4 regions of the Mesorhizobium sp. M3A.F.Ca.ET.080.04.2.1 genome follow, and region 2 is predicted to be linked to each of the others. Evidence: predicted binding sites of a transcription regulator. Region 2 holds the regulator's gene; each other region holds the start of a gene.
The links. Region 2 encodes PhoB, which activates phosphate uptake and scavenging genes when phosphate is short. Its sites were predicted from a motif close to TGTCATNNANCTGTCAT; they were not measured.

Region 1: the regulator PhoB is predicted to act here: its motif matches at 1,751-1,767, upstream of EJ074_RS12560 (ceramide glucosyltransferase).
Region 3: the regulator PhoB is predicted to act here: its motif matches at 2,277-2,293, upstream of EJ074_RS04920 (RNA degradosome polyphosphate kinase).
Region 4: the regulator PhoB is predicted to act here: its motif matches at 1,249-1,265, upstream of EJ074_RS14995 (DUF1045 domain-containing protein).

Annotation. Positions count from the first base shown of each region.
Region 1 is NZ_CP034451.1:2,621,178-2,625,446, reverse strand. It holds gene EJ074_RS12575 (Hsp33 family molecular chaperone) at 1-126, shown strand, start outside; gene EJ074_RS12570 (alpha/beta hydrolase) at 261-1,061, opposite strand; gene apaG (Co2+/Mg2+ efflux protein ApaG) at 1,254-1,646, opposite strand; gene EJ074_RS12560 (ceramide glucosyltransferase) at 1,863-3,008, shown strand; gene EJ074_RS12555 (O-succinylhomoserine sulfhydrylase) at 3,141-4,269, opposite strand, start outside.
Region 2 is NZ_CP034451.1:4,328,970-4,333,238, forward strand. It holds gene pstA (phosphate ABC transporter permease PstA) at 1-71, shown strand, start outside; gene pstB (phosphate ABC transporter ATP-binding protein PstB) at 68-871, shown strand; gene phoU (phosphate signaling complex protein PhoU) at 890-1,591, shown strand; gene phoB (phosphate regulon transcriptional regulator PhoB) at 1,611-2,300, shown strand; gene EJ074_RS20675 (ROK family protein) at 2,384-3,625, opposite strand; gene xylF (D-xylose ABC transporter substrate-binding protein) at 3,890-4,269, shown strand, end outside.
Region 3 is NZ_CP034451.1:1,061,879-1,066,147, forward strand. It holds gene EJ074_RS04920 (RNA degradosome polyphosphate kinase) at 1-2,157, opposite strand, end outside; gene EJ074_RS04925 (zinc-finger domain-containing protein) at 2,370-2,615, shown strand; gene EJ074_RS04930 (FAD-dependent monooxygenase) at 2,643-3,872, shown strand; gene EJ074_RS04935 (TIGR02117 family protein) at 3,965-4,269, opposite strand, start outside.
Region 4 is NZ_CP034451.1:3,151,950-3,156,218, reverse strand. It holds gene iolB (5-deoxy-glucuronate isomerase) at 344-1,156, shown strand; gene EJ074_RS14995 (DUF1045 domain-containing protein) at 1,301-2,008, shown strand; gene EJ074_RS14990 (alpha-D-ribose 1-methylphosphonate 5-triphosphate diphosphatase) at 2,040-3,179, shown strand; gene phnN (phosphonate metabolism protein/1,5-bisphosphokinase (PRPP-forming) PhnN) at 3,176-3,802, shown strand; gene EJ074_RS14980 (ABC transporter permease) at 3,848-4,269, opposite strand, start outside.

The DNA of each region.
Region 1 (4,269 bases), 1.7 Mb from region 2:
ATTCTCGAGGGTTTTTCGGCGCAGGAGATCAAGGACTCGACCGAAGAGGGCGGCATCCATGTCGCCTGCGAATTCTGCTCGACGCAGTACGATTTCGATCCGACGGAGTTCGTGGCGGCTGGATAAGGTCGCTTCTTGTTCACAAGACCTTTCCCCATCTGTCTTCTCTCCCCCGAGAGACCCGTCGGGGGAGAGGATTTTAGCTCGCCTTGGCGTCGTTCCCTTGTTTGATAGGGCTTCGTTGCCGCGGTATGCCGACGTCAAATGAATTCCTGGATGTGCTTGCGGACATCTGATGCTCGTTCGACTGGGGCCATATGGGTTTCTTCCGCGAGCACCATGAGCTTCGCTCCCCCGATCCCACTCGCGGCGGCTTCCATCATGCCGCTGCCGAAGAACTGGTCCCTTTCACCGCCTAGGATCAAGGTTCTGGCCGAGATGTTGCGAAGGTCTTCGTTCGTCACATTGTTGTGGAGCATTGCTTCGAGGTAGCGGACGATTGAACTCTGGGCTCCCATTCGTGCAATCAATCTGCGTTTGAACATCAGGCGAAAACGCAACAGCAGGTTCAGCCACGGTCGCCGAAATACCGTCGCGAATTCCTCCAGCACATGAAATTGTTCGTCTTTCGCGAATTGGATCTGTCTGTGGAGCCGCTTTTTTCCATCGGCCGAAAAGCCATGTGCGCTCGCCAGTAAGATCAGTTTTTCCACGGAGTCGGGATAGTCTGCGGCCACATGCGTTGCCACCACGCCGCCATAGGAAATACCCATCAAACGTGCCGGCTTGTTGAGGTTGGTGTCGATGATCTCTGAGATGTCTCGAGCCATATTCCTGAGTGAAACATCGTCTTTTGGATCTGGATCGTAGCTGATCAGCACAAAGCTCATGCCCGGTGGAAGGATCCGTTTGAGCCGTCTGGCGTCCTTTTCCAATCTGGAAGGTTCGGGCTTCATCATGAACCCTTGACCGCCGTTGATGACAATAAGACTTTCCGGTCGCGTTCCGACTTTCGCGAATGGTATCCGGCCGAGAAACAATCCTGTTTCAATACTGCTCATGAGGCTGCTGCTTCGAGCATGGCCGGACACTCCTGTTGGCGCGGCGCTTTCACGGCATCGCTTGGCATTGGACGCTGCGTTTGGCGAAAGTGCCGATCCTGCGGCAGCGCCAATCGGACTGATCCAGTTGGAGCAGAGATGGCGCATGCAGCCAGTCGATATGTGGCGCCAAGATGCGCGGACAGGCCGGCACTAATTCACCGTCCGCCTTGTGCCCGGCATGTCGAGCGAGAAGGCCGGGATCGCGACGTCGAACATCTCGCCGCGCCCGTTGCGCATCGTATAGTGGCCGACCATGATGCCGGACGGCGTCGAGAGGGGGCAGCCCGACGTGTACTGGTAGCTGTCGCCGGGGTTGAGTTCCGGCTGGTCGCCGACGACGCCCGCGCCACGCACTTCCTCGACGCGGCCATGACCGTCGGTGATGTGCCAGTAGCGCGATAGAAGCTGAACGAACTCTTCCGATCGATTGTCGATCGTCACCTGGTATCCCCAGACATAGCGGTTCTCTGATGGATCGGAGCGATCCTCCAGGAAGAACGGCCTGACCTGCACTTCTATGTTCCGCGTCACGGCGCGATACATGAGCAACTCCGGTGCTGCGGCAGGAAATATTTGTCGCGCTGCGCGGCATTATCAACGCAAGGCAGCCCAATCTCCCGACCTCGACGCGCAGTGCCGCCAAACAATGTCATTTGAGTGACACATGACAATGGTTGGTGTGCACAAACCGTGTCGGGCGACTCGGGCGCTCCGTCGAATGGATGGCCGCGGGCGGCCTTTCGGGAGTGCCAGACTTCGATGGAACTGACTTTCGCGGCCGCCGTCACCTCGTCAGCCCTACTTGTTTCCAATCTCGCCAGCATCCTCTTGGCGGCATCGCGGCTGAAGCGGCGCCACGTCATTGCTCCCCCTGCAAGCAAGCAGCCGGCCGTCTCGATCGTTGTGCCTCTGCGTGGCGTCGAGGCGTTCACAAGGGAGACGCTCCAGCGCGCCTTCTCGCTCGACTGGCCGCGCTACGAGCTGATCTTCTGCGTCGCCCATGGCGAAGATCCGGTAATCAAACTCGTCAGTGCCGCGATCGCGCGATACCCCAAGGTTCCGGCGCGGTTGCTCATCGGCGACGACAAGGTGAGCGCCAATCCCAAGCTCAACAATTGCGTCAAGGGATGGCAGGCGGCCCGGAACGATTGGGTGATCCTTGCCGATTCCAACGTGCTGATGCCGAAGGACTATGTCCAGCATCTGCTGGCGGCATGGCGGCCGGATACCGGCCTCGTCTGCTCGACGCCGATCGGCTCGCGCCCGGACGGCTTCTGGGCCGAGGTCGAATGTGCCTTCCTCAACACGTTGCAGGCGCGCTGGCAATATGCCGGCGAAGCGCTCGGCCTCGGCTTTGCCCAAGGCAAGAGCATGCTGTGGAACAAGCCGCTGCTCGACGGCAGTGGCGGCATCCACGCTTTGGCTGCCGAGATCGCCGAGGATGCGGCCGCCACCAAGCTGGTCAACGGGCTTGGCCTGAAGGTCAATCTGGTCGCAGCGCCCTTCGAGCAGCCGCTCGGCCAGCGTCGGCTCGCCGAAGTCTGGTCGCGCCAGGCGCGCTGGGCGAGGCTGCGGCGCGTCACCTTCCCGCAATTCTTCGTCCCCGAGGTCCTCACCGGCGTGGCGGCTCCGCTCTTGCTCGCGCTGATCGCGGCGGCCAGCGCCGGCGTCAGCCTGCCTGCCACGGCGCTTTGCGTGCTGGCCATCGCCTATCTGCCGGAATGCCTGCTCGCCTCGTCCAAGGGCTGGTATCTATCGCCGCGCAGCATCACCGCGATGATGGTGCGCGACGCCCTGCTTCCCGCCATCTGGGCGCGCGGCTGGTTCGGCGGTGCCGTCGACTGGCGCGGCAACGCCATGACCATCCGCGCCAATGCGATGACCGAGCTGGAAGAGGGCGCCTAAAGCGGGTCGCACTGATACGCATTAGCGAATTCAGTTCACGCGCTTCAGGCCTTTGCTTTGATGCATGTCGTTGTCCCAGAACCGCTGCACACTTCTAGCGACATGCATTAAGCGGCGCCCAACCGGCACCGCCTACTTGGCCGCCTTCAGCGCCTGTTCGAGGTCGGCGAGCAGGTCATCCGTATCCTCCAGCCCGACGGACAGCCTGAGCGTGCCGGGCCCGATGCCAAGCTCCGCCCGCGCCTCGTCGCTGAGGTTCTTGTGCGTCGTCGTCGCCGGATGGGTGATCAGGCTCTTGGCGTCGCCGAGATTGTTGGAGATCAGCACGATGTCGAGCGCGTTCTGGACGGCGAATGCCGCCTGTTTGCCGCCCTTGACGTCGAGGCAGATCAGCGTCGAGCCGCCCGACATCTGCTTCCTGACGATATCGGCCTGCGGGTGGTCGGCCCGGCCCGGATAGATGACGCGGGCAATCTCCGGCCGCTCCGCCAGAAAGTCCGCGATCTTGCCGGCGCTTTCCGTCTGCTGGCGCACGCGCAGCGGCAGCGTCTCCAGGCCCTTGAGCAGCGTCCAGGCATTGAAGGGCGAGAGGCTCGGACCGGTGTGGCGGAAATAGTCGTGCAGGTTCTCGTCGATCCACTTTTTGTCCGACAGGATGATGCCGCCGAGACAGCGCCCCTGGCCGTCGATGTGCTTGGTTGCCGAATAGACGACGATATGCGCGCCGAGCTGCAACGGCTTCTGCTGCAGCGGCGTGGCAAAGACATTGTCGACGATCAGCCTGGCGCCGATCGAGTTGGCGAGCGCGGCAACGGCAGTGATGTCGACCACTTCAAGCGTCGGGTTGGTCGGGCTTTCCAGGAAGAACAGCTTCGTGTTCGGCCTGACCGCTTTTTCCCAGTTCGCAATGTCGGTGCCGTCGACCAGCGTCGCCTCGATGCCGTATTTCGGCGCCAGCGTCTCGACCACCCAGCGGCATGAGCCGAACAGGGCGCGGGCCGCAACGATATGGTCGCCGGCCCTGGCGCTGCAGAGCAGTGCCGCCGTCACCGCCGCCATGCCCGAAGCGGTGGCGCGCGCGTCCTCTGCGCCCTCCAGCGCGCACATGCGCTTTTCGAACATGTCGACTGTCGGGTTGGCGTAGCGCGAATAGATGAAGCCCGGCTCCTCGCCCTTGAAACGGGCTTCCGCCGCCTGCGCGCTCTCATAGACATAGCCCTGGGTGAGGTAGATCGCCTCGGCAGTCTCGCCGAAGCCGGAA
Region 2 (4,269 bases):
TAATCACCCTGACGGTTCTCGGGCTGAGCATCTTCGCCCGCAGCCTTACCGGACGCAGAGAGGACAGATGAAACCGATGTTGTCCACCGATTTGAACGTGGCCGAAGCAGCCGTCGAGAAGGCCAAGATCGAGGTCAAGAACCTCAACTTCTACTACGGCCAATCGAAGGCGCTGAAGGATATCAGCCTGACGCTGCCCGAACGCAGCGTCACCGCCTTCATCGGGCCGTCGGGCTGCGGGAAGTCGACGCTGCTGCGCGTCTTCAACCGCATCTACGAACTTTATCCGAAGCAGAGCGCCGAGGGCCAGGTGCTGCTCGACGGCAAGAACATCCTTGACCGCTCGCAGGACCTCAACCTGCTCAGGACCAAGATCGGCATGGTTTTCCAGAAGCCGACGCCGTTTCCGATGTCGATCTACGAGAACATCGCCTTCGGCGTCCGGCTTTACGAGAAGATCAGCAAGTCCGAGATGGACGGCCGCGTCGAGCAGGCGCTGAAGCGCGCGGCATTGTGGAACGAGGTCAAGGACAAGCTTCACGCCAGCGGCCAGAGCCTGTCCGGCGGCCAGCAGCAGCGGCTCTGCATCGCGCGTACCGTGGCGGTGAAGCCCGAGGTCATCCTGCTCGACGAGCCGGCCTCGGCGCTCGATCCGCTGTCGACCGCCAAGATCGAGGAACTGATCGACGAACTCCAGGCCGACTACACGATCGTCATCGTCACCCACAACATGCAGCAGGCGGCGCGCGTGTCCCGGCAGACGGCATTCATGTATCTCGGCGAGCTGGTCGAGTTCGACCGCACCGAGAAGATCTTCACCTCGCCCCGCGAGAAGCGCACGCAGGACTACATCACCGGCCGCTTCGGCTGATCTCATACGAGGACATGAATCATGGCCCATACGGTCGCTTCCTTCGACGAGGATCTCGCCCAGATCAGCCGGCTCATCCGTGACATGGGCGATCTTGCCGGCGCGATGGTCGGCGCCTCGACCAAGGCACTGCTCAATTCCGACAATGCGATGGCGCAGCGCGTGGTCTCCGACGACGCCATCATGGACGCCCGCCAGCGCGAGCTCGACGACCGCGCCATCACCCTGATCGCCAAGCGGCAGCCCATGGCCGACGACCTGCGCAATGTGGTCGGCGCCATCCGCATGGCCGGCGACCTCGAGCGCATCGGCGACCTCGCCAAGAACATCGCCAAGCGCGTCGGCACCGTCGGCGTCAGCGCCGCGCCGCGCGACCTCTCGCATTCCATCGACGGCATGGCGCAGCTTGTACTGATCCAGGTGCAGGGCGTGATCGAGGAGTATGCGGCGGGCGACGCGGCGGCACTCGCCAGGCTGCGCAACGACGACGAGCGCATCGACGTCAAGTACACTTCGGTCTTCCGTGAGCTCTTGACCTACATGATGGAAGATCCGCGCAACATCACCGCTTGCACGCACCTTTTGTTCTGCGCCAAGAATCTGGAGCGCATCGGCGACCATGTGACCAACATCGCCGAGAACGCCTATTACGTGCTGACCGGCACCCAATTGCCCGCAAACCGTCCGAAGCAGGACGAGATGTCGGCGCCGGCGGCCTGACGACAAGGGTGAATTTCCAATGATCGCGCCACGCATCATGGTGGTGGAGGACGAGGAGCCGCTGGGCGTGCTGCTCCGCTACAACCTCGAATCCGAGGGCTATCAGGTCGAAGTGGTGACGCGCGGCGACGAGGCCGAGATCCGCCTGCAGGAGAACGTGCCCGATCTGCTGGTGCTCGACTGGATGGTGCCGGCGGTTTCCGGCATCGAGCTGTGCCGGCGCCTCAGGATGCGGCCCGAGACGGAGCGGCTGCCGATCATCATGCTGACCGCGCGCGGCGAGGAGAGCGACCGGGTGCGCGGGCTGTCGACCGGCGCCGACGACTATCTGGTCAAGCCGTTCTCGACGCCGGAATTCATGGCACGCGTCAAGGCGCTGCTGCGCCGCGCGAAGCCGGAGGTGCTGTCCAGCGTGCTCAAGGTCGGCGACATCGTGCTCGACCGTGAATCGCACCGTGTCTACCGCAAGAAGAGCGAGATCCGGCTCGGACCGACCGAGTTCCGGCTGCTCGAATTCATGATGCGCCATCCCGGCCGCGTGTTCTCGCGCAGCCAGCTGCTCGACAATGTCTGGGGCGAGACGATCTATATCGACGAGCGCACGGTGGATGTGCATGTCGGGCGCCTGCGCAAGGCGGTCAACAACGGCCGCATGCCGGATGTCATCCGCACCATTCGCGGGGCGGGCTACGCGATAAGGGAGGATTAGGTCCGGCGGCGACCCTTATGCCGACCTCGAGGGCGCCCGGCCAACCTTCAGCATTGGTGGCGATCTATCGAAGCAGCGTTGGCTCACGCCACGTTCTTTCCGGCGCCTGCCCGTGCCTGGATGCCCGGCGCGAAGATCTCCTGGTCGACGAAGGTCAGCGCGCGGACGGCGCAGCCCTCGCGGATCAGCGGCAATTCATTCGGCTCGGTGTCGAAGGAAATCGACTTCGAATGCTGGCCGCCGGCGGTCTGGGCGATGGCTGCGCGCAGCGCCGGCTCGATCAGGTCGAAGGCGGCGGCGCTGACGCCGACCATGGCGACCGGCGCCGGGTCGATCAGCGCGAACAGGCTGCCGAGGCCGAAGCCCAGCGCCTCTCCCGCCCGGCGATAGGCTTCGCGCTCCGGGCCGTCATTCTCGCGTGCCCGTGCCGCCAGAGCCCGCATGTCGGCGTCGCCGATGTCGACCGGCTCGGCATCCTCGCCCATCCGCATGGCGTTGCGCCAGATCGCGTAGTTGCCGGCATAGGCCTCGACGCAGCCGCGCCGCCCGCAGCGGCAGAGCGCACCGCCGGGTCGGTGGATCATGTGGCCGAACTCGCCGCCCGAAGAATGGGTGCCGGTGAACAGCTCGCCCTTCAGCACCAGGCCCATGCCAATGCCATGCGAGAGCAGGATGGCGATGAAATTGTCGCGGTAGCGCTCGGGTTCGCGCCACTGCAGCGCCACCGCCATCATGTTGCAGTCGTTCTCCATGGTGGCCGGGATGCCGAATTCCTGTTCCAGTATGTCGGCAAAGGCAATGTCGGTCAGCGGCGTGATCGGCGACCACAGCATCAAGCGGGCATGGGAATCGGTGATGCCTTGGATGCCCATGGCGATGCGGGCGACGCTGCTGACGTCGAGGTCGGGGTCCTCCAGCCGGCGCCGGACGATTGCGGTGCATTCGCCGATCAGTTCATCGCGGGGCAGGGTGAGAGTGTCGAGGCGGCGCTGCTCCTCGGCGATGACCTGGCCAGCATAGTCGATGACGGCGACGGAGAGGAAATTCAGCGACAGCACCACCGTGACCACCGCAGCCGCCTCGGGGTTGAGGGCAAGGCCGACCTGTGGCCGCCCCCGCTTCAGCGCTGCCGCCTCGCTCGCCTTGCTCTCGGCGAGTATGCCTTCCTGAATAAGGTCGGAGGAGATCGCGGATATGGTCGAATGGCTGAGCCCGGTGGTGGCGGCGATCTCCGTGCGCGACGGCTGCCCACCCCGGCGCACGGCCGCAAGCACCATCGCACGGTTGCGCCGACGCAGGTCGTCGTGGCGGATTCCCACCGACATCGTTTGCATTCCTCCCAGTCACCGCAGGCTTTCCGATGACATGGGCAGCGGGTGACAGGTGTGGATAGTGGCAGAACCAGGCGAAGCTGTCATTATTTATTGCGGAACCCGAAAAAAAGTTGCTGTCAGCTCAAAAACCCTCAGAATCGCAGTTGACAGCACTCCGCCATTGGATCAGTATTTTTTCGAGGCTCGAAAAAAAGAGCCTTGTGCCGGCCTTCGGGCCAGACTAGGTCGCGCCACGCACGGCGCAGGGAGGATATCATGAAGAAATTCGCAGCCGCCATGCTGGCGGGCGTCGCCATGTCGATGACGTTGGCCCCGGTCGCAGAGGCGAAGGACAAGGTCATCGGCGTTTCGTGGTCCAATTTCCAGGAGGAGCGCTGGAAGACCGACGAAGCGGCGATGAAGGCGGCGATCGAAGCTGCCGGCGACAAATACATTTCCGCCGACGCGCAGTCCAATCCGGGCAAGCAGCTGACCGATGTCGAAAGCCTCATCTCGCAGGGCGCCAACGCGCTGATCGTCCTGGCGCAGGACGCCTCGGCGATCGGGCCCGCGGTGCAGAAGGCACTGGACGAAGGCATCCCCGTCGTCGGCTACGACCGGCTGATCGAAAACAAGGACGTGTTCTACCTGACCTT
Region 3 (4,269 bases), 2.9 Mb from region 2:
AATGCGCTTGGGCGCATGCGACTTCAGCGCATCGCCCCGTCCGGACAGGCTCGGATTGGTCATGAAATATTCCTGCGCGTTGAACGGCTCCTCGCCCTCTTCCAGCATGACGCGCCGGGAGGTCCCGTCAGCCAATACGTCGAAACTTTGCTGGTTGTCCATGACGTTGCCGAGCATGATCTGGCCAAGCACCTGTTCATGCACAGTTGGATTGGTGATCGGCACCAGGGTCTCGACGCGGCGGTCGAGGTTGCGCGGCATCATGTCGGCCGAGGAGATGTAGACGATCGCCTCGTCCGACGGCAGGCCGTGGCCGTTGCCGAAACAGAAGATGCGGCTGTGCTCTAGAAAGCGGCCGACGATCGACTTCACCCTGATGTTCTCGGACAGGCCCGGCACCTGCGGGCGCAGGCAGCAGATGCCGCGCACGACGAGGTCGACCTCGACGCCGGCGCGGCTGGCGTCATAAAGCGCGTCGATGACGATGGGGTCGACGAGCGCGTTCATCTTCATCCAGATGCGGGCTGGCCTGCCTTCCTGGGCATGGACTACTTCTTCCGCGATATGTTTCAGGATGCGCGTGCGCAGCGTGAAGGGCGACACGGCAAGCCGCATCTCCTCCGCGGGTTCGGCGTAGCCGGTGATGAAGTTGAAGAGCTGGGCGACGTCGCGCGCGATCGTAGCGTCGGTCGTGAAGAAGGACAGGTCGGTATAGATGCGGGCGGTAACCGGATGGTAGTTGCCGGTGCCCAGGTGCACGTAGTTGCGCAGCCTGCCGTCCTCGCGACGCACGATCAGCGACATCTTGGCGTGGGTCTTCAATTCCAGGAAGCCGAACACGACCTGAACGCCGGCCCGCTCGAGGTCGCGCGCCCAGCGGATGTTGGCCTCCTCGTCGAACCGCGCCTTGAGCTCGACAAGTGCCGTCACCGACTTGCCTGCCTCGGCAGCATCGACCAGCGCACGCACGATCGGACTGTCGTTGGAAGTGCGGTACAGTGTCTGCTTGATCGCCACCACTTCCGGGTCGGCCGCCGCCTGGCGCAGGAACTGCACGACGACGTCGAAGGATTCGTAGGGGTGATGGACGATGATGTCCTTCTCGCGGATGGCGGCGAAGCAATCGCCGCCATGCTCGCGGATGCGCTCCGGAAAGCGCGGATTGTAAGGGGTGAATTTGAGGTCGTCGCGCGGAACGGCGACGATCTCGGAAATCTGGCTGAGCGCCAGCGGACCGGTCAGCACGCTGATGCGGTTCGACGAGACGCCGAGCTCACCGGCGACGAATTCGCGCAGTTCGGACGGCATGGCCACATCGAATTCGATGCGGATGACGGAACCGCGCCGGCGGCGCTTCAGCGCCGTCTCGAACAGGCGCACCAGATCCTCCGACTCCTCTTCCACCTCGATATCGCTGTCGCGGATGATGCGGAACGTGCCGGAGCCCTTGACTTCGTAGCCGGGGAACAGCTTGCCGATGTAGAGGCCGACCGCCTCCTCGAGCGGGATGAAGCGGACGTGATGCTTGCGGTCGGGCAGACGGATGAAGCGCTTCAGCGCCACCGGCAGGCGCAGCAGCGCGCTCATTTGCTCGCCATTCTTGCGATGGCGCAGTTGCAGAGCCATCGAGAAGCCGAGATTGGGAATGAACGGGAACGGGTGCGCCGGGTCGATCGACAGCGGCGTCAGCACCGGGAACACCTGGTCCTGGAAATGCTCCTCCAGCCAGGCCTTCTCGTCCTTGCTGAGACCGTCGCGGGTGATGCTTTCGATGCCCTCCTTGTTGAGCAAATCCATCAGCGTCGACAGGCTTTTCTGCTGGTCCTCCTGCAGGCGCTCGACCTCGCGCAGCAACTGCTCGAGCTGCTGTTCGGGGGTGCGGCCATCCGGGCTCTTGAGCGCGATGCCCTCGCGCACCTGGCCGGCGAGGCCGGCGACACGCACCATGAAGAACTCGTCGAGATTGGCGGCCGAGATGGACAGGAAGCGCACGCGCTCGAGCAGCGGATGATGCGCGTTCAGCGATTCCTCGAGCACGCGGCGGTTGAACTGCAGCCAGGAAAATTCGCGGTTGACGAAACGGTCGGGATTGCCCCCCTCCGGGCTCGCCGCCTCGATGGTGATGAACTCGCTCTGTACCGGCTTCAGTTCGTTCATGGTTCCTCTTGCCCTGCCTTGGCTGCCTTGGCCGCATTTCCGCCACGCCAAGCGCTTCCGCTTGGCTGCAAACTCGTCAGGCCGGTTAACCGGCTCAACTTATCCTCTGACAGGGTTTTACGACAGTTTCATTTCATCGATCTTGCAAACTGGCGGGTTATGATCCAGATGCAAGCGGGCCGAAAATCAAGCCGAACCTATTGGAGACGACGATGGCAGGCGGTTCCATTCCCCATTTCCAGAACGACGCGGGCCATCCGGCGATCGATATCGGCGTCAAGGAGTTCATGTGCACGGGCGCCAATCCGCCCTTCGACCACCCGCATGTATTCCTCGACATGGGCGACGACAATGAGAAGGTCTGCCCCTATTGCTCGACGCTCTTCCGCTATTCGCCGAAGCTGAAGGCGACGGAAACGCAGCCCGCCGGCTGCCTCTATGTCGACCAGGCCGCCTGATCTCAGATCATGAATGACGGCTAGGCCATGAATGAGACGCGGTCCCGGCAGATCATCATCGCGGGGGCCGGCGTCGCCGGGCTGACGGCTGCACTTGCCTTCGCACGCCGCGGTCATGCGGTCAGGATATTCGAGCAGGCAAAGACTCTCGAGGCCGCCGGAGCCGGCATCCAGCTTTCGCCCAACGCGACGCGCATCCTGCGCCAGCTCGGCGTTCTTGACCGCTTGCTGCCCAATGCCGTCAGGCCGGAAGCGGTGGTGTTGAAGGACGCCGCGAGCCTGCGCGAATTGGCGCGCGTGCCGTTGCGCGGGGCCAGCGAAGCCCGCTGGGGCGCGCCCTATCTCGTCGCGCACCGGGGCGACCTGCAGGCGGCGCTGCTTGGGGCCGTTGCCGAGCATCCCGACATAGAAATCGTCACCGGCGCGCGAGTAAGCGGCATTGCGGCGGCGCCGCAAGGCATAGCCGTGACTGCGGAAACGGACGGCCGGAAGATCGAGGCGGAGGGGCAGCTGCTGGTCGGCGCTGACGGCGTCTGGTCGTCGGTTCGAACGCAGCTTGCCGGCAGCGAGTCCGCTTTCCGGCGAAGCCGGTTCTCGGGCGAGCTTGCCTGGCGCGCCACGGTCCGCGCCGACAGCGCGGCCGGCGAGGCCTTTGCGGGGATCGGCGCGGGCGACTGCGTCACCACCTTCCTGCATCCCGGGTTCCATCTGGTGGCCTACCCCGTCAGCAAGGGCAGCGCCTTCAATCTCGCCGCCTTCACCAAGGGAGAGCGCATCGCCGAAAGCTGGTCCGGCCACGCCGACCCCGCGCTCCTCGCTGGCGCCATGCGCGGCACCGCGCCGTCGCTGACACGGCTTGTCGCCCTCGCGGGACCGTGGACGGCGTTTCCAATCCACACCGTCGAGCAGCGGCGCTGGACGGCCCAACGCGTCGCGCTGATCGGCGACGCGGCGCATGCGATGACGCCTTTTGCGGCGCAGGGCGCGGCGATGGCAATCGAAGACGCCGCGATGCTTGCCAGCCTGATCCCCGACCTTCCGGCCGACCTGCAGGAAAGCCTTTCTATCTGGGAAAATCTCAGGCGCCCACGCATCGAGAAAGTGCTCCGGCGCGGCGCGCTCAACCGGCTTGCCTGGCATGCCTGGGGCCCGGTGGCGATCGCCCGCAACCTGGTGCTGGCGACGCGGCCGGGAGAGAAGCTGGCCGCAGATCTGGACTGGCTTTATGGGTGGGAGGAGCGGAAGGTGGTGAGGTGAGCTTGAGATAGATGCCTGTCAACTGGTTTACGCCGGCGGGACAGGGGGGCGCGAAGGAATGAGGCGTTGGCAAATTTCTGGAAACAGCGCCCTCAATTGTGCAGGCGCATCGACAACCCGAGCGAGGCCGGCAGCGGGTTCCACCAGCCGGTGCGCAGGCCGGCCACACGCAGTGCGCCCGCTGTCCAGGTGTTGCAGCCGACAAGCGCGTTGAAATGGCCGTTGGCTTCGTAGAAGCGGTCGAACGCCGAATAGCCGGCATTGTCGAGGAGGATCGGTCCGTTCGGCCCCTGCTGAAAGCTCGCCGCGATGTAGTCGAGCAGTTCCGAAAAATGCTCCTCGTCGACGTCGAAGCCGGTGACGTCTGGATGTGGCTCCTTGATCGCGCTGGCGACAT
Region 4 (4,269 bases), 1.2 Mb from region 2:
GATCCTGCGTGTCTGAGGGATCGCATACGTTGGCGGTTGGCCGAAACGCCTCTCGCTCCGTCATCCACGGGCGAAGCGACGCGGCGCAGACCAGAGGATCCATGCCGTGACGTCAACACAGCCGCCGCGGTACAGAATTCTGCTCCGCTGCGCCTTTCGACCGAGGTTACGGCATGGATCCTAGGGTCTCCGCGACGGAGCTTCGCTCCTGCTGCGCCCTAGGATGACGACATTGAGAGGGACCGGCCAATCTCCAAGCTTTGTAAATAGTCCATCGAACGATGCGATCTCGGCTGCAAACAGACTGAAAAATCGGAATGTCCCGGAACTAAGGAGACAAAAAATGTCGAAACTGCTCGTCAAGGCCGACAAGGGGCACGGCCGCGTCGCTCACGTCACGCCGCAAAGCGCCGGCTGGACTTACGTCGGCTTCGACCTCCATCGCCTGAAGCCCGGCGAGACGGCATCCGGCGAGACGGGCAACCGCGAGGTCTGCCTGGTCTTCGTCACCGGCAAGGGTAGCGCATCGGTCGGCGGCAAGGGTCTCGGCCTGCTCGGCGAGCGCATGTCGCCCTTCGAGGGCAAGCCCTGGTCGGTCTATGTGCCGCAGGGCTCCGACTGGTCGGTGACCGCCGATACCGAGCTCGAGCTCGCGGTCTGCTCGGCGCCGGGCCTCGGCGGTGGGCTTCCAGCACGCGTCATCGGACCCGAGGATCTCGGCCAGGAAGTGCGCGGCAAAGGCACCAACACGCGCTACGTCACCAACATCCTGCCCGAGGGCAAACCCGCCGACTCGCTGCTGGTGGTCGAAGTCATCACCCCCGGCGGCCACACTTCCAGTTATCCACCGCACAAGCACGACCAGGACAATCTGCCGGCCGAGTCCTATCTCGAGGAGACCTACTATCATCGGCTCAACCCGCCGCAAGGCTTTGCCTTCCAGCGCGTCTACACGGATGCCAACGACAACGGCGAGCGCGATCTGGACGAAGCAATGGCGATCGAGGACGGCGACGTCGTGCTGGTCCCGAAGGGGTACCATCCCTGCGCGGCCTGCCACGGCTACGATCTCTATTATCTCAACGTCATGGCCGGTCCGAAGCGGACCTGGAAGTTCCATAACGCGACCGAACATGAGTGGCTGATGAAGGCTTGAGGTCCGACGCCGCCCGAACTGTTGGTCCAGCGCTAAAAAAGTCGCCGGCTAAGCACCGCCAGGGTTTATTTGCCTTCGAAAACCCACGAAAGCTTCGTCAATCCGTCATGGAAATCACCTATGGCGGGCTGACGAGGATCTTTCATGCGTTACGCCATCTATTACACGCCACGGCAGGACGAGCGCCTGGCGCGCGTCGCCGCCAACTGGCTGGGACGCGACCCTTTCGGCGCGGCGACGCGCCCAGTCGAGGCCGTGGGTGATCTGTCGGCGGCCGAAGTGGCCTTTCACACCGCTTCTGCCAGGCGCTATGGATTCCACGCAACGCTGAAGGCGCCGTTCCGGCTGGCGCCGAACGAGACGGAAGCCTCGCTTCGCGTCGCCCTCGACAGTTTCGCCGAAGCGGCGCCACCAGTCGTCATTCCGCGGCTTGTCGTCGGCCAGATCGACGGTTTTTTCGCGCTGGTGCCGGAAGCCCCGTTTGCCGCCCTCAACAGTTTCGCCGGCGAGGTCGTGCGCGGCTTCGACCGGTTTCGCGCGCCGCTGACGGAAGCCGAGATCGAACGGCGCAGTCCCGACTCGCTGAAGCCGGAGGAGTTCCGCAATCTTTGCCAATGGGGCTATCCCTACGTTTTCGAGACTTTCCGGTTCCACATGACGGTGTCCGGCCGCGTTGGGCCACAGGAAAGCCGCCGTCTTCGTGCAGCAATCGACAGCCTGTTCGCGGACGTGCTGCTGCATCCGGTGCCGGTGGATGCGCTGACGCTGTTTGTCGAGCCGGAACCGGGCGCGCCGTTCATGGTGCTCTCCCACCATGCGCTCAGCCGCCGCCCCGCCAGAAAAACCGCCTGATGCCAGTGCCTGAGACCATGGACCGCCTGAAATGACCGCCGAAACCGTGCTCGCCAATGCCCGCATCGTGCTTGCCGACGAGATCGTCGAGGGCTCTCTGCTGCTGCGCGAAGGCCTGATCGCAGCGATCGAGCCGGGCGCTACCCGCGCCGGCGAGGACATGGGCGGCGACTATATCCTCCCGGGTCTGGTCGAGCTGCACACCGACCATCTCGAAGGCCATTACGCGCCGCGTCCCAAGGTGCGCTGGAACCCGATCGCCGCCGTGCTTGCCCATGACGCGCAGGTGGCGACCGCCGGCATCACCACCGTGCTCGACGCCCTGCGCGTCGGCATGGACGAGGATGCCGACCTGAAGTCCGACGACATCCGCAAGCTCGCCGACGCGATCGCCGACAGCGTCAAGCAGGATCGGTTGCGGGCAGAGCACTTCATCCATCTGCGCTGCGAGGTCTCGGCGCCGGACTGCCTGAAAGCCTTCGTCAATTTCGAGGCCGACGACCGGGTGAGGCTCGCTTCGCTGATGGACCATGCGCCGGGCCAGCGCCAGTTCGTCGACATCGAGACCTATGCCTCGTATTACCAGCGCAAGCTGAAGCTGACGGGCCGCGATTTCCAGGAATTCTGTGACAAGCGCATGGCGGAATCGGCGATTAACTCTGGCCCGAACCGCGCCTTCATTTCCGCCGCCTGCCGCGAGCGCGGCATCGTGCTCGCCAGCCATGACGACGCTACCGCCGGCCATGTCGAGGAAGCGGTGGAGCAGGGCGTGCAGGTTGCCGAGTTCCCGACCACCGAGGAGGCGGCAAGGGCTTCCAAGGCGGCGGGCCTCGGCGTGCTGATGGGGGCGCCCAACGTCATGCGCGGCGCCTCGCATTCGGGCAACGTCTCGGCGAGGTCGCTCGCCGGCGACGGCCTGCTCGACATATTGTCATCCGACTACATTCCCTTCAGCCTGATCCAGTCGGCCTTCTTCCTCGGCAATGTCGTGGAAGGCATCTCTCTGCCGCAGGCTGTCGCCATGGTCTCCAAGAACCCGGCCGAGGCTGTCGGCTTGACTGATCGAGGCGTCATCGGGTCGGGCCGCCGCGCCGACCTGGTGCGCGTGCGCGTCGACGACCACGTCCCGGTCGTGCGAACCGTCTGGCGCGAAGGGCGCCGGGTGGCATGATGGTTTCGGCACTGATCGAGCGCGAGCTCACCGAAGCGCATCCTATCCGCACCGGCGTCTTCGTCGCGGTGGTCGGCCCGAGCGGCGCCGGCAAGGACACGGTGATCGGCTATGCAAAAAGCCGTTTTGCCGGCGAGCCTCGGCTGCATTTCGTGCGCCGGGTGATCACCAGGCCGAGCGACGCGGCAAGCGAGGATCATGACACGCTGGCCGATGCTGCCTTCGCCGAGGCCGAAGCCGACGGCGCCTTTGCCATCTGCTGGGACGCGCACGGCCTGCGCTATGGTCTGCCGGCCGATGTCGATGGAGCGATTGCCCGCGGTCATGTCGCGGTAGCCAATGTCTCCCGCGCCGCCATCACGGCGCTGCGCGCGCGCTATTGCAACCTTGCCGTGGTCGAGATCACCGCCGCGCCCGAGATCCTCGCACAGCGCCTGGCGGCGCGCGGCCGTGAATCGCGCGGCGAGGTGCTGGCTCGTCTGGCCCGCAGCACCAGCGTTGCGCTCGCCGGGCCGGACGTCACCTCGATCGACAACAGCGGCGCCATGGAGATCGCCGGCGAGCGCTTCGCCGAGGTGCTGCGCAAGGCAATGGCGTTCTCCGACCTGTCCGGGATGATCTGAGGCAGCCTTTCCCTTTTGCCGCAAGGAGAGAAGGACGAGGCAGAGCTACTCCGCAGGCGCGCCGGCGACGTTCCTGCGCGTCGCTTCCATCATCCGGCGCCGGGCGCGGAACACGCCCCATTGCTGGTCGACCAGCACGCCGATCAGGATCACCCCGCCCATCACCGCGAAGTTCAGCGAGGAGGGGATGCCGAGCAGGTTGACCAGGTTCTGCAGTTCCTGCAGCAGCACCGTGCCGAGCAGGACGCCGATCAGCGAGCCCTCGCCGCCGCGCAGCGAGAAGCCGCCGAGCACTGCCGCGGCGATGGCGTAGAGTTCGTAGAACTGGCCGTGGCTGGCCGGCGAGATCGAGCGGGTGTACATGGCGAAGTAGATCGCCGACAGTGCCGTCAGCACGCCGCAGATGACATAGGCGGCGATCACGACCCGTCCGGTGCGGATGCCGGAATACTTCGCCGCTTCCTCGT